2 regions of the Modestobacter sp. I12A-02662 genome follow, and region 1 is predicted to be linked to the other one. Evidence: riboswitches for the same ligand, from Rfam matches in the RefSeq annotation. Region 1 holds a riboswitch; the other holds the start of a gene.
What was found. Region 1 has a riboswitch for thiamine pyrophosphate ahead of thiM (hydroxyethylthiazole kinase). Riboswitches for the same ligand answer to the same signal wherever they lie in the genome.
Positions count from the first base shown of each region.

Region 2: linked by a shared signal. The riboswitch ahead of HL189_RS19485 (cytosine permease) and the one ahead of thiM (hydroxyethylthiazole kinase) in region 1 are both predicted to bind thiamine pyrophosphate.

Region 1 is NZ_JABGDE010000017.1:46,336-49,728, reverse strand. Features, by position in the region: gene thiD (bifunctional hydroxymethylpyrimidine kinase/phosphomethylpyrimidine kinase) at 1-514, opposite strand, end outside; gene thiE (thiamine phosphate synthase) at 511-1,176, opposite strand; gene thiM (hydroxyethylthiazole kinase) at 1,187-1,990, opposite strand; TPP riboswitch at 1,983-2,076, opposite strand; gene HL189_RS21495 (NfeD family protein) at 2,207-2,725, shown strand; gene HL189_RS21490 (flotillin domain-containing protein) at 3,149-3,393, shown strand, end outside.
Region 2 is NZ_JABGDE010000014.1:36,171-39,563, forward strand. Features, by position in the region: gene fabG (3-oxoacyl-ACP reductase FabG) at 1-378, opposite strand, end outside; gene HL189_RS19475 (TenA family protein) at 485-1,099, opposite strand; gene HL189_RS19480 (TenA family transcriptional regulator) at 1,096-1,692, opposite strand; TPP riboswitch at 1,738-1,848, shown strand; gene HL189_RS19485 (cytosine permease) at 1,839-3,179, shown strand; gene thiE (thiamine phosphate synthase) at 3,176-3,393, shown strand, end outside.

The DNA of each region.
Region 1 (3,393 bases):
CGGCCGGGCCGAGCGCCAGCAGCGCCCACCCCTGCTCGACCAGCTGGTCGACCCGGGTGGCCGGCGCGACGTCGAGCAGCGCGGCGGCCTCGGGCGCGTTGGGGGTGACCAGGTCGCTGACCGGCAGCAGCTCGGTGCGGACGGCGTCCACCGCCTCCTGGGAGATCAGCCGGTCCCCGCTCGTCGCGACCATGACCGGGTCGCAGACCACCGGTCCGCCCGGGCGGCCGGCGAGCACCGCGGCGACCTCGCGCACCACCTCCGCCGTCCCGAGCATGCCGAGCTTGGTGGCGTGCACGGTCACGTCGGCGAACAGCGTGCGGAGCTGCTCCCCCACGAACTCCGCCGGCACCGGGTGCACGCCGGTGACGCCGCGGGTGTTCTGCGCGGTGAGCGCGGTGAGCACCGCCGTCCCGTAGGCACCGAGCGCGCTGAAGGTCTTCAGGTCGGCCTGGATGCCCGCCCCGCCGCTGGGGTCGCTGCCGGCCACGGTGAGCGCGACCGCGGCGCTCATCGGGCACCGACCTCCGGGCGCAGCCGGTCGCGCAGCAGCCGCGCCGAGGTCTCCGGGTCCGCGGCGGCGCAGACGTCGGAGACGACGCAGACCCCGTCGACCCCGGTGGCGGCGACCGCGGCGACGTTCTCCGCGTGGATGCCCCCGATCGCGACCGAGCGGACCCCGCCCGCCCGCGCCCGTGCGGCCAGCCGGCGGACGCCGTCCAGACCGAGGGCCGGGCCGGTGTCCGGCTTCGTCGGCGTGCCCCAGACCGGGCTCAGCCCGACCAGGTCGACGGTCCCCGGCGGCAGCGCGAGGACGGCGTCGAGGTCGGCGTCCCCGCTGACCGAGACGCCCAGCCACGGGTCCGGGCCGAGCAGCGCCCGCACGTCGGCCGGCGGGAGGTCGTCCTGGCCCACGTGCACGCCGTCTGCCCCGGCGATCAGCGCGACGTCGACGGCGTCGTTCACGACCAGCGCCACGTGCGGCGTGGCCGCCAGGACCGCCCGCACCGCGCGGGTCAGCGCCAGCAGCTCCCGGCGGCTCGCGGTCTTGTCCCGGACCTGCACGCACGTCACCCCGCCGGCGACCGCGGCCGCCACCACGTCCGGCACCGGGCGCGGCGCGCTCAGCGCGGTGTCGGTGACCAGGTACAGGGTGGGGTCGAGGGGACGCCGCACGCCGTCGTCCTCAGTCGTCGGTGCGCAGGTCGGCACGGGTCAGCGCGTCGTCGTCCAGCGCGTCGAGGGCGTCCAGCCACTGGGCGGGGAACGTGCCCGGCCCGTCGGCGAGGTCCGCGGCGATCTCCGCGGCGAGCGCGACGTGGGCGTGCGCGGCGACGGTGCCGGTGAGCGGGTCGCCGGCGGCGGCGGCGGCGACGTACGCGGCGACGAGCGCGCCCAGCGCGCAGCCGGCGCCGGTGGTGCGGGTGAGCAGCGCCGAGCCGCCGCCGATCCGCACCACGCGGGTCCCGTCGGTGACCACGTCGACCGGCCCGCTGACCGCGACCACGCCGCCGGTGCGCCGGGCCAGCTCCCCGGCGGCCTCCAGCGCGTCCTCCGGTGTGGCGGTGCTGTCCACCCCGCGGCCGCCCTTGCCGGCCCCGGCGAGCGCGAGCACCTCGGAGGCGTTGCCGCGGACCACGGTGGGCCGCAGGGCCGCGAGGTCGGCGGCCAGCTCGGTGCGGAACGTCAGCCCGCCGACGGCGACCGGGTCGAGGACCCACGGGGTCCCGGCGTCCCCGGCGGCCCGGGCGGCGATCCGCATGGCCTCGGCGGTGCGCTGCTGCACGGTACCGACGTTCACCAGCACCGCCGACGCCACCGCGGCGAACTCGCCGGCCTCGGCGGGGTCGTCGACCATCGCGGGCGCGGCGCCGACCGCGAGCAGCGCGTTCGCCGTGATCGTCTGGACGACGGTGTTGGTGAGGCAGTGCACCAGGGGTGCGGTCTCGCGCAGCGCCGCGTGGGCCGCGCGGAGGTCGGTGGCTTCCACGCCGTGACATCCCTTCGCCAGTGTCAACTGGGGCAGGTTCGACGGGTGTGCTCTCAGTCCCGGGCGGGACACCCCGTGTCGGCCGCGAACGTACAACACGATCGTTCACCCGACCGGGTGGTGGTGGCCCGTCCCACGTCACTCGTCTTGATCATCCGCCGCTGCGGCTGTGACGCTGTGCGCTCGCCCGACCCGGACGGCAGCACTGGAGGACACGTGGAACCGACCGCCGTCGCGTTCCTCGTGCTGGGTGGTGCCGGGGTCGTCGTGCTGGTCCTCGCCCTGGTGCTGGGCGACCTCGACCTCGGTTCCGCGGACGCCGACGGACCGTTCTCCCTCCCGGCGATCGCCGCGCTGCTGGGCGGCGTCGGGTTCGGCGGAGCGGCGGTGACCGCCCTGCTGCCCGACCTCCCGCGGCCGGTGGCCCTCTCCCTCGCGCTCGCCGGCGGGCTCCTCGTCGCGCTGCCGCTGGCCGCCGGCGCCGTCCGGCTGTCCGCCGCTCTGCGGGACATGCCGACCGAGCCGACGCCCACCCGCGACCGGCTGCTCGGTGCCCAGGGGGTCGTGGTCTCCCGGGTGCCGGCCGGCGGGCTGGGCGAGGTCCGGCTGACCGTCGGCGGCCAGCAGCTGAAGTACCACGCCCGCAGTGCGGTCCCGCTGCCCGCCGGCACCCCGGTGTACGTCGTCGACACCCCCACCGAGACGTCCGTGGAGGTCGTCTCCACCGCTCCCTGACCGCCCCTCCTCCCACCCCCCGGCGAGCCCTCGTGACCCTGCTCATCGCGATCGGCGACACCTTCACCTCGGAGGTGCTGGCCGGCGCGCTGCGCTCGATCGTGGGCCGGCTGACCAGCGGCGCGGGTGCTCAAGGAGACCTCGATCGCCGAGGCGCGCGCCCGGCAGGCCGCCCAGCAGGAGCAGCTGCTCGCGGACGAGGCGATCGCCGTCGCAGCGGCAGCTCGCGCTCAAGCAGGCCGAGATCGACGCGGAGATCGACGCGGCCAAGGCCCGCGCGGCCGCGGCCGGCCCGCTCGCCCAGGCCGCCCAGGACCAGGAGGTGCTCGCCGCCCAGGAGAAGGTGGCCGAGCGCACTCGAGCCTCACCCAGGCGCAGCTGGACACCGAGGTCCGCCGTCCGGCCGACGCCGAGCGCTACCGGGTGGAGCAGGAGGCCGAGGCCGAGGCGATCGAGGGCGCCAAGCGGGGCGAGGTGGAGAAGCTGCGCCGGCAGGCGGGGGCGTCGGCCATGGACGCCCGGTCCGAGGCGTTCAAGAACTACGGCGAGGCGGCGATCCTGGACCTGCTGGTCAAGGTGCTGCCCGAGGTCGTGGCCGCGGCGTCCGCGCCGCTGGCCGGCGTGGAGAAGATGACCGTGATCTCCGCCGACGGCCCGGGAGCGCTCGG
Region 2 (3,393 bases), on a different contig from region 1:
GTGCTGCTGCGCCGCCCGGGTCATCAGGAAGGAGCCCCGCAGGTGCACGCCCATCACGGCGTCCCAGTCGTCGACGCTCATCTTGAACAGCAGGTTGTCGCGGATGATCCCGGCGTTGTTGACCAGCACGGTCGGGGCGCCGAGCTCGTCGGCGACCCGCTCCACCGCCGCGGTGACCGAGGCCTCGTCGGCGACGTCCGCGCCCACCGCGAGCGCCTCGCCGCCCGCACCGGTGATCGCCTCGACCGTGCCGGCGCACGCGGCCTCGTCGAGGTCGAGCACCGCGACCTGCATGCCGTCCGAGCCGAGCCGCCGGGCGATGGCCGCGCCGATGCCGCGCGCTGCCCCGGTGACGATCGCCGTCCTGTGCTGTGCCACTGCGTTCTCCTCGCCCAGTCGCTGCGTGGCGGCCGGCGGCCGCCACGTCTCCGCGCATTCCATCAAGCCGCCTCGGACCGGCGGACGACGGTGCCCCCGGCGGCCCTCAGGCCCCGCGCCACGCGGCGTCGAAGAAGCCGACCTCCAGCTGCATCGCCCGCCGGTAGGCCCGCCGCAGCGCCGGGGAGTCCGGGCCGGCGTCGAGCAGCGCCTCGAGCGTGCGGGCGAGCTCCTCGAACCCGGGGTCGGCGTAGGTGTCGACCCACTCGGTGTAGTCGCCGCGGGCCTGCCCGGCGAGCGCCTGACCGAGGTGCGCGTACAGCCGCATGCACGGCGTCATCGCGGCGCAGGTCAGGTCCGCGCTGCCCACCGCGGCGGTGGCCACCAGGAAGTCGGTGTAGGCCGACGTCGCGGGCAGCGGTTCCACCGCGGCCAGGTCGATCCCCCACCGCTCGGCGTACGCCGCGTGCAGCCGCAGCTCCTCGCGCACCCCGGCGAGCAGGTCGGCGAACGCGTCGAGGCCGGCCCGGTCCCGGCTGTGGACGACGCCGAGCGCGTACCCGCGGGCGAACGCCTCCAGGAAGAACGCGTCCTGGGCCACGTAGCCGGCGAACCGCTCCCGGGGCAGCGAGCCGTCGGCGATGCCCTGCACGAACGGATGGGCCAGCGCGGCCGCGGCCAGGTCGGCGTTCGCCGTCCACAGCTCTCCGGACAGGCTCATCCCGCCGCCAGCGCCATGTCCCAGAACGCGACCTCGGCGGCCACCACCTCGTCGAACACCGCCTCCGGCTCGGCGGCGGGCAGCGCGTCGGCCGCCGCCGCGAGCCCGGCCACGTACCCGGCGAACCCCGGGACGGTCCAGTGCTCGACGAACTCCCGGTAGACCGGCGCGCCGGGGAGCGCGCCGGACCAGGCGTCCAGGTAGGTGCGCTCGATCGTCCACAGCGCGGTCAGCGCGGTCGGCACGTCGGCCCCCTCGAGCCGGGCCAGCAGCGCGGCGTAGCCGCGGGTGGCCGGCAGCGCCGGAGCGGCCAGGTCCAGCCCGCGCCCGGCGGCCAGCTCCTCGAACCAGGCCAGCTCCTCGACCAGCGCGACCGCCCCGCCGGCGAGCACGGCCTGCGCCGGCCGCGGCGCCCGGGCGAGCAGCCGGGCCTGGAACCGCAGCAGGTCGGCGACGAACCGGGCGTCCTGCACGAGCCAGGTGTCGAACGCCGCCACCGGCACGCTGCCGTCGCGCACGCCGCGCAGGAACGGGTGGTCCGTGGCGTCGCGCCAGGCGTCGGCACGGCGGGCGGGGAGATCGGCGACCGGCACGGCGCGGACTCTACGAGGTGGCTAGGGTGACCCCTGTCATGGCTGGAGGCCATGTGCGGGAGCTCGGGCAGACCGGGCTGAGAGGGCGGCTGAGCGCCGCCGACCGCTGGAACCTGACCGGGTAATGCCGGCGTAGGGAGCGTCTCGTGAGCGTTGGCTCGACCACCCGTCCGTCCGCGGCCCGGGGGGACGCACCGCTCACCCTGGCCGAGCGCCCGCCGCGCACCCTGGGCCTGCGCGACTCGCTGGGCCTGTGGGGCAACCTCGGCATCAGCCTGCTGCTGCCGGTCGCCGCCGTCTTCGTCGTCCTCCCCGACGGCTCGCTGGGCACGTCCCTCGCCGCGATCGTCGTCGGGGCGCTCATCGGCGGGACCCTGCTGGGGCTGGCCGCGGCGGCCGGCGCCCGCGAGCAGGTGCCTGCCATGGTGCTGCTGCGCGGGCTGCTCGGCCGGCGCAGCTCCTACCTGCCGACCGCGCTGAACCTCGTGCAGTGCATCGGCTGGGCCACGTTCGAGATCGTGATCATCGCCGAGGCCGCGTCCCGGGTGCTCGACGCGCCGCGCTGGCCGTTCGCGCTCGCCGCCGGCGTGCTGGCCACCGCCATGGCCCTGCGCCCGCTCGGCGTCGTCCGGGTGCTCGCCCGGTACGCCGTCTGGGCGGCCCTGGCCGCGCTGGCCTACCTGTTCGCCCAGGTCCTGGCCGAGCCGCTGCCGCCGATCAGCGGCGGCGGGGCGACGTCGTTCTGGACGGCAGCCGACATCGTCATCGCGCTGCCGATCTCCTGGCTGCCGCTGGCCGCCGACTACACCCGGCACGCCCGCAGCGCCCGGATCGCGGGGGTCGGGGCGGGCGTCGGCTACGGCCTCGCCACCGTCGTCATGTTCACCCTCGGCGTGCTGGCGCTGGCCGCCTACGGCAGCTCCGGCCTGGACGTCGTCGACGCGCTGCTCGCCGTGCCGCTGGGCGCGCTGGCCGTGCTCGTCCTGGTGGTCGTCGAGCTCGACGAGGCCTTCGCCAACCTCTACTCGACGGCGGTGTCCGCCCAGAACGTGGTGGCCCGGGCCGACCGCCGGCTGCTGGCGCTGGCCGTCGGCACCGCGGCGACCGTGCTGGCGCTGACCTTCGACATCGCCGCCTACGAGCCGTTCCTCTTCCTGATCGGCGCGGTGTTCGTGCCGCTGGCCGGGGTGTTCGTGGTGGCGTACTGGCTGGTGCCCCGGGGCGCCTGGGACACCTCCGACAGCGCACCCGCCCGGCCGGCGCTGCTGGTGCCCTGGGCGGCCGGCTTCGTCGCCTACCAGCTGACCCTGCCCACGTACCTCACCGGCCCGGGCGCCGGCTGGACCGCGTGGTGGACCGCGCGGCAGACCGACCTCGGCATCGACCCGGCCAACGGCTGGTCGGCGTCGCTGGTCAGCCTGGCCGTCGCGGTGCTGCTGACCGCGGCGGTGCTGCTCCCCGCGGCGGCGCGCGGGCGACGCCGGTGAGCCGCCCCCTCGGGCCGCTGCACGTGCTCACCGACGCGCGCGGTGGGCCGGCCGCGCTCGCCGCGGTCGAGGCCGCGGTCGCCGCCGGCGCGCCGGTCGTGCAGGTCCGCGCCAAGGGCAGCACCGACCGGGAGCTGTACGCGTTCGCCCGGGCGGTGGTCGAGGTCTGCGCCGCCGCCGGGGCCACCTGCCTGGTCAACGACCGGGTCGACGT